DNA from 2 places in the Bradyrhizobium sp. McL0615 genome. Region 1 is predicted to be linked to the other one. Evidence: predicted binding sites of a transcription regulator. Region 1 holds the regulator's gene; the other holds the start of a gene.
What was found. The regulator HrcA, encoded in region 1, represses chaperone genes, less so after heat shock. The targets are predictions, from matches to a motif close to GTTAGCACTCNCNNNNNGNGAGTGCTAAC.
Positions count from the first base shown of each region.

Region 2: ACPPVP_RS28785 (co-chaperone GroES) is a predicted target of HrcA. The motif match lies at 1,522-1,550, and genes of this name have one in related genera.

Region 1 covers NZ_CP188254.1:193,123-197,331, forward strand. The annotation lists gene ACPPVP_RS00885 (hypothetical protein) at 1-304, shown strand, start outside; gene pncA (bifunctional nicotinamidase/pyrazinamidase) at 421-1,134, shown strand; gene grpE (nucleotide exchange factor GrpE) at 1,314-1,916, opposite strand; gene hrcA (heat-inducible transcriptional repressor HrcA) at 2,020-3,123, opposite strand; gene rph (ribonuclease PH) at 3,281-3,994, shown strand; gene rdgB (RdgB/HAM1 family non-canonical purine NTP pyrophosphatase) at 4,006-4,209, shown strand, end outside.
Region 2 covers NZ_CP188254.1:5,982,822-5,987,030, forward strand. The annotation lists gene ACPPVP_RS28770 (TauD/TfdA dioxygenase family protein) at 1-369, opposite strand, end outside; gene ACPPVP_RS28775 (hypothetical protein) at 816-947, opposite strand; gene ACPPVP_RS28780 (usg protein) at 1,042-1,335, opposite strand; gene ACPPVP_RS28785 (co-chaperone GroES) at 1,582-1,899, shown strand; gene groL (chaperonin GroEL) at 2,036-3,685, shown strand.

The DNA of each region.
Region 1 (4,209 bases):
CTCGACGGCGGCCTCGCCCGATGATCGCGGCCGCTTTGCCCAGCAGATTGCGACCACCATTCCCGGCGTGCGCGACGGCAGGATCACGATGTCGGAGCCGGTCCGCATCGATGGCCAGCCCGGCTACGAGACCCGGATCGACGCCACCAGCGGCAAGGACAACACGCCGGTCACCATCGTGCAGTGGCTGCGGTTCGGCGCCCAGACTTCGATGCGCATCATCGGCTCTTCGCCGCGCGACGACTGGACCAAGGCTTTCCCGCGCTTCCGCGCGGTGCGCGACGGCATTCATCCGCGGGGCTGACGTTCGAAATTCGCAAGCCCTGAAATTGTAAGCTGCGCCGAATTTTCGGGCTTTCGTTCGTACACAAATGTAACTAGCCTTCTCCCCGTCGGGTTTCACTACCGGGGAGACGCACCATGTTTACTCGCAGGCTGGTTCTGACAGGTCTCGGCGCGACGTCGGTCGCCGCCCTCGCTCCATCAGCGCTTTGGGCTGCACCGATCAAGCCTGATGCCGCTTCCGCGCTGATCGTCATCGACGTGCAAAATTGTTTCCTGCCGGGCGGCAGCCTCGCGGTCAAAGACGGCGAGCAGGTCGTCCCCATCATCAACCGCCTCGCAAAAGGCTTTGCCAATGTGGTGATGACGCAGGACTGGCACACCGCGGGCCATGTCTCGTTCGCAACATCGCATTCCGGCAAGAAGCCGTTCGAAACCGTCGATCTCTCCTACGGCAAGCAGGTGCTGTGGCCGGATCATTGCGTACAGGGCACCGAGGGCGCTTCGCTGTCGAAGGACCTCGCGATCCCGCATGCCGGGCTGGTCATCCGCAAGGGCTTTAACAAGAACGTCGACAGCTACTCGGCCTTCACCGAGGCCGACGGCAAGACCACGACGGGGCTCGCCGCTTACCTAACGGCGCGCAAGGTGAAGCGGGTGTTCCTCGCCGGCCTCGCCACCGACTTCTGCGTGGCATGGAGCGCACTCGACGCGCGCAAGGCGGGCTTCGAAACCTATGTGATCGAGGACGCCTGCCGCGGCATCGACACCCAGGGCTCGCTCGCCAAAGCCTGGACCGACATGACCAAGGCCGGCGTCAAGCGGATCAAGTCGGACGATATCGCGGCGTAGGGGACGGAAAGCGACACTGATAACCCTCGCCCTGAGGAGCGCGCCTGCGCGCGTCTCGAAGGATGAAGGCCAAGATGCATCAGCGGGGCCTTCATGGTTCGCCTGGCGATGCAATGCATCGTCCAGAGACGGCGCTTGCGCGCCTCCTCACCATGAGGGTCTGCCGTTTACACCGCGTGTCAGTTGGTGACGTCGGCCGCCGGCGCCGCCTTCGCGCCGCCCTTGGACACGGCGACCAGCGCCGGGCGCAGTACGCGCTCGCCGATCATGAAGCCGGCCTGCACGACCTGAACCACCGTCCCGGATGGAACGGACGGATCGGGCACTTCGTACATCGCCTGCTGGAAGTTGGGATCGAACTTCTCACCCGACGGATCGAACTTCTTGACGCCGTTCTTCTCCAGCGTGTTGAGCAGCGAACGCTCGGTCAGCTCGACGCCCTCGATGAAGGCCTTGAGGCCGGGATCGGCGGTCTCCTTGGCCTCGGCCGGAATGGCGTCCAGCGCGCGCTGTAGATTGTCGGCGATATCGAGAATGTCGCGTGCGAACCCGGTGATGCCGTAGGCGCGCGCATCGGCGACTTCCTTGGCGGTGCGCTTGCGCAGGTTTTCCATCTCCGCCAGCGTGCGCAGCATCTTGTCGCGCGACTCGGTCGCTTCCTTGACCAACAGCTCGATCGACCCTTCCTCGGGATCGTCAGGCATGATGTAGGGTTTTGAGACCACGGGCTCGCCGGTCTGGGCCGGTTTCACATCGTCGGTCGGCCGGTTTGGATCGGTCATAAGACTGCCTTCTCAAAAAACGGTTCTGGTTCGATGGGGATTTGCTGGGCCGGATATCGTGCTTTAGTGGCCGAAAATCAAGCGCAACCACACCGGATTGGGGTCAATTTGGGGCGGATTGGCCGCCCAGCATCCGGCTGACGATCCGGGCAGCGTAATCCACCGTCGGGATCACCCTGGCATAGTTCAGCCGGGTCGGCCCGATCACGCCGAGAACGCCGACGATGCGGCCTGCGGCGTCGCTATAGGGGGCGATGATGGTGGAGGAACCGGACAGCGAGAACAGCTTGTTCTCCGATCCGATAAAAATCCGCACCCCTTCGGCGCGCTCGGCCCGCCCCAACAGATCGATCACGCCGCGCTTGGTCTCGAGATCGTCGAACAGCGACTTGACGCGTTCGAGATCCTCCAGCGCGTGCAGGTCTTCGAGCAGATTGGCATGGCCGCGCACGATCAACTGCCGGTCGTCATTGTCGCCGCCGGACCAGCTTGCGATGCCGGCCGCGATCACCTTCTGCGTCAATTGATCGAGTTCGACGCGGCTCTGCGTCAGCGCGGTTTCGAGCTCTAACCGCGCTTCCGCAAGCGTCCGCCCGCGAATCCGAGAATTGAGGAAGTTGGTCGCTTCGGTCAGCGCCGAGGAGGGAACGCCGGGCGGCAGCGCCAGCACGCGGTTTTCGACCTGGCCGTCTTCGCCGACCAGCACCACCAGTGCGCGCTCCGGCTCCAGCCGCACGAATTCGATATGTTTTAGCCGCGAATTGGATTTGGCGGTCAGCACCACGGCGGCGGCGCGGGTCAGGCCGGAGAGCCGCGTCAGCGCTTCGCCGAGCGCTGCCTCGACCGATTGCGCGCGCCCGACGGAAGCGAGCTGACTCTGGATCGATTCCCGTTCCGGTTCGGTAAGGTCTCCGATCTGCATCAGGGCGTCGACGAAGAAGCGCAAGCCCAGTTCCGTAGGCAGCCGCCCGGCAGACGTATGTGGCGCATAGATCAGCCCGAGGTGCTCGAGGTCCGACATCACGTTGCGCACCGACGCCGGCGACAGCGGCATCGCTATCAGACGAGAGATATTGCGCGAGCCGACGGGTTCGCCGGTCGCGAGATAACTCTCGACGATTTGACGAAAAATGTCGCGTGACCGCTCGTTGAGCTGGGCGAGCCCGGCATGCGGCGCGATCAGGCCAATCGGATCGTGGTGGGCCACTATTTAACTCCTCACACCCGCCTAATCTGTCGATCCGGCGGGCCAATGACAAGCATGCATTAGTCCCTGAAACGAGGCCAAAAGGCCTTGCCGCTGCGCACGCCCCCTCCTACAAGCACCGCGAACGCATTTTCGCTCGATTTCGAAAGGATTTCCCATGCGGCCAAGCCGCCGTGCGCCCGATCAGCTGCGCCCCGTCTCGCTGGAACGCGGCGTGGTCAAATACGCCGAAGGTTCCTGCATGGTGAAATTCGGCGACACCCAGGTGCTGGTCACGGCCACGCTGGAAGAACGGCTGCCGCCGTGGCTGAAGGGCCAGGGCCGTGGCTGGGTCACCGCCGAATACGGCATGCTGCCGCGCGCCACGCTGGAACGCACCCGCCGCGAGGCCGCCGCCGGCAAGCAGGGCGGCCGCACCGTCGAGATCCAGCGATTGATCGGGCGTTCGCTCCGCGCAGCCGTCGACCTCGAAGCGCTCGGCGAGCGCCAGATCACGGTCGATTGCGACGTGATCCAGGCCGATGGTGGCACCCGCACCGCCTCGATCACCGGCGCCTGGGTGGCGCTGGCGGACTGCATCTCGTGGATGAAGAGCCGCAACATGATCAAGGCCAACGTGCTGCGCGACAATGTCGCCGCGATCTCCTGCGGCATCTACAAGGGAACGCCGGTATTGGACCTCGACTATGCCGAGGATTCCGAGGCCGACACCGACGCCAATTTCGTCATGACCGGCGACGGCCGCATCATCGAGGTGCAGGGCACCGCCGAGAAGACGCCGTTCTCGCAGGACGAGTTCCTCGCGTTGATGGAACTGGCGCGCAAGGGTGTCGCGCGTCTGGTGGACTTGCAGAAACTGGCCGTCGCGTAGTCTGATTGCGCATGCACCGTCGAATCACAGGCCGGCTCGTGATCGCGACCCACAATCCCGGCAAGCTTGCCGAAATGCGGGAATTGCTGGCGCCGCATGGCGTCGAGGCCGTTTCCGCTGGCGAACTGGGCCTCGGCGAGCCCGAGGAAACCGGCCAGACATTTCGGGCCAATGCCGCGCTCAAAGCGATCGCAGCCGCGAAAGCCGCGCAACTG
Region 2 (4,209 bases), 3.1 Mb from region 1:
CATGTCCGTGTGCCACACCGCTTCGCCGTCGCCCAAGCTGCCGATTGGCTCGCCGTTCACCTTGACGTTGGAGACGATGTAGATTTCTGGCAGCCCATCAACGAAACGGCGGCCGGTCTCCTGAATCGGCGCCCAGTCGAGATCACCCAACCGGCGACTAAATGCTATCAACTCATGGTCGCTCAGGGTCTGGTCGCGGAAAAGCAGCACCAAATGGTCGCGCCAAGCCTGCATGATGCGCGCGAACGCGACCTCTTCCAGATCCTTAAGATCGACGCCTATCACCGTCGCGCCCAGCGCTGCGCCGGTAGGAACTACGTGGGTTGGGCCGCCGCTGACGCCGCCCGTCACTTCGGTCTCAGTGCTCAAAGCCATCGGAAGCCTCCGTACCAATCCCTATTTTTAGTCTTCATGATAGCCGCGAAAAAGCCAGCAGCATTGACACAATCGTGCGTAGAGATGAGGCTTGCTGCCCTCACCACGAGGCCAATTCAATGAAGTCGACGCCGGCAAGAGGCGCCCCATGTCTCAGATGGGTCATGTGTGGACGACGCCCGCGTTGCAAGGAGAATCTGACGTTCGGCTTGCGGTCGGGTGCAAGTCATGTGTCCGGCCTGTTTGCGCGGCACCATGACCGCTGGCCCTGATGTAGTCCGCGGATCGGGTCCCAATCATTCGCACGGGCTTTGACGCCCATGACCCAGAAGCGGGTTGTCCCAATCGACGGCTCGACCGTTTCGCATCACGCCATCATCACCCTCGCAATTCGATTGTCTCGCTGCGCCGTTGCCTCATGCTCCCATTGCCAAGCCTCTTCAGGCGGCTGCGGCAAGCTCAGGCGCTCGATAGTATCCTCCCTTGGCCATGATCGCCCAAGCGATGCGCGCCATCTTGTTGGCAACGGCAACGGCGACAAGCTTGGCCGGCTTCCTGGCCAGCAGCTTCATAATCCAGGGATGCTTTTGCGGATGCTGCCGGGCGTGTCGAACAACGGCTGTTGCATGAGCAACAGAGATCGCCCCAAAACTCCGCGCCCTCGCTCTAATGCAGCCGGAACACCCCGTCCACGGCGCGTAGTTCGGCAGGCTTAATCAGTTTGGAGTGCGCGACGGTGACCGCAAACAACGGACCTTCGGGTTCTGTTTCCCAGAACGCTAGGAAATCCATTAGCGCCGGGAAATTCGGAAACAGATCGTAGTCCTGCCAGACGTAGGTTTGCAGCAACCAGTGACGATCCGGGCGGCGATAAACGATTTCCGCTGTTGTCGGTCCGTAGCCTAAGACCTGCTTCCTGAAATCCTTGGAAACCGCATCTTTCTCGACCCTCCAGCTCAACTGAAGAGTAACGCGTGATTCTCAATTCGCCAAAAAGGAAACGTTCAATAGGTCATAGCAATCAACGCGCTAGCAGCATGTTGCTTCACCTGCTAGCAGTCGCCCTCCTCCAGAAACTCAAGTCGCGGTCAAACATCGTGGGCCGAAGCCCTTGCGCCCCAGTGTCACAAGCTTATGTGAAGAGCGGCTAGCACTCGCGCATTGCGACTGCCAATCCAGAAAATCACAAAAGCCAAGGAGGACCGCATGAAATTCCGTCCGCTCCACGACCGTGTCGTGGTCAAACGCATCGATGCCGAAGATAAAACCGCAGGCGGCATCATCATTCCGGACAGTGCCAAGGAGAAGCCCTCGCAGGGCGAAATCACCGCCGTGGGCCCGGGTGGCCGCGACGAAGCTGGCAAACTGATCCCGATCGACCTCAAGGTTGGCGACCGCGTGCTGTTCGGCAAATGGTCCGGCACCGAAGTCAAGATCGACGGCGAGGAGCTGTTGATCATGAAGGAAAGCGACATCATGGGCGTCCTAACCGACGTTCCGGCTGCCAAGAAGAAGGCCGCCTAACCGCACCCGCTCCCTCATCCTGAGGGGCCGGCGCAGCCGGCATCTCGAAGGATGAGCTCCAAGCTCAACTCATCTCATCCTTCGAGACGCCCTCCGGGCTCCTCCGGATGAGGATCAGTTTCAAACGGAGATCATTATGTCAGCCAAAGAAGTCAAATTCGGCGTCGACGCCCGCGACAGGATGTTGCGCGGCGTTGAAATTCTCAACAACGCGGTCAAGGTGACGCTCGGCCCCAAGGGCCGCAACGTCGTCCTCGACAAGTCGTTCGGCGCTCCCCGCATCACCAAGGACGGCGTCACCGTCGCCAAGGAAATCGAACTCGACGACAAGTTCGAGAACATGGGCGCGCAGATGGTGCGCGAAGTCGCCTCCAAGTCGGCGGACGCTGCCGGCGACGGCACCACCACCGCGACCGTTCTTGCGGCTGCGATCGTCCGAGAAGGCGCCAAGTCCGTTGCCGCCGGCATGAACCCGATGGATCTGAAGCGCGGTATCGACATGGCGGTGGAAGCCGTGGTCGCCGACCTCGTCAAGAACTCCAAGAAGGTCACCTCGAACGAGGAAATCGCCCAGGTCGGCACCATCTCCTCCAACGGCGACGCCGAGATCGGCAAGTTCCTCTCCGACGCCATGAAGAAGGTCGGCAACGAGGGCGTCATCACGGTTGAAGAAGCCAAGTCGCTCGAGACCGAACTCGAGGTCGTCGAGGGCATGCAGTTCGACCGCGGCTACATCTCACCCTACTTCGTCACCAACGCCGACAAGATGCGCGTTGAAATGGAAGATGCCTACGTCCTCATCAACGAAAAGAAGCTATCTCAGTTGAATGAATTGCTTCCCTTGCTCGAAGCCGTGGTGCAGAGCGGCAAGCCGCTTGTGATCATAGCGGAAGACGTCGAAGGCGAAGCGCTTGCCACCCTCGTCGTCAACCGTCTGCGTGGTGGCCTGAAGGTTGCTGCCGTCAAGGCTCCGGGCTTCGGCGATCGCCGCAAGGCCATGCTGCAGGACATCGCGGTTCTGACCGGTGGTCAGGCGATCTCGGAAGATCTCGGCATCAAGCTCGAGAACGTCACGCTCTCCATGCTCGGTCGCGCCAAGAAGGTGATGATCGACAAGGAAAACACCACCATCGTCAGCGGCGCCGGCAAGAGGGCCGACATCGAGGCGCGCGTTCAGCAGATCAAGGCTCAGATCGAGGAAACCACCTCGGACTACGACCGTGAGAAGCTGCAGGAGCGTCTGGCCAAACTCGCGGGCGGCGTTGCGGTGATCCGCGTCGGCGGCGCGACCGAAGTCGAGGTGAAGGAGCGCAAGGATCGCGTGGATGACGCGATGCATGCGACCCGTGCGGCGGTTGAAGAAGGCATCGTGCCGGGCGGCGGCGTCGCCCTGCTGCGCGCCTCCCAGCATCTCAAGGGACTTCGCACCAAGAACGACGACCAGAAGACCGGCGTCGAAATCGTCCGCAAGGCGTTGTCGTATCCAGCCCGTCAAATCGCCATCAATGCTGGCGAAGACGGTTCGGTGATCGTCGGCAAGATCCTCGAGAAGGATCAATATTCCTACGGCTTCGACTCGCAGACCGGCGAATACGTCAACCTGATCTCCAAGGGCATCATCGACCCGACCAAGGTGGTTCGTGTGGCAATCCAGAACGCAGCGTCCGTCGCGGCTCTCCTGATCACCACGGAAGCCATGGTGGCCGAAGTGCCGAAGAAGAACGCCGGCGCTGGCGGCATGCCTCCGGGCGGCGGCATGGGTGGCATGGGAGGGATGGACTTCTAACCCCAACCGTTCAGAGCACAACAATAAGAAAGGCCCGGCAGCATTGCTGGGCCTTTCTGCATGAGCTACGCGTTCATCTCGACGACGATACCGCAGGAGAACCATATCATTTACAGCGTTTCGAGGCCGTCAACGACGCGCGTGTCCTTGCGCAATTATAAGGAGATGGCATCACAAACAGATGGCGCACGTTTTATGGCAGCACCGCTGTCTTGAAGTGACCCCACGACTGCATCATGTTGGAGTCGTCGATAAGACGCGTAGGACTTGTCGACATCACGGCAGGCAACGCGACGCGCTTCGGCGCATCGCAACGTTCCGCCACGCGACGCTGCGCGTCGCAACACATCGCTACGCAACGCTTGAGCCGCTGGGGAAGCCTGGCGGCTCGCGCGCGTTTAGCGCGGACGCTCCGCTCAATCGCCTGTGGCTCCGAGACGCCTACCGCAGCGGCCGAAGGCTGAAACCGAGGAGATCTGACACGAGGGCGACCCAGGCCCGCGCCGTTCGATCGGCCGGTTCAC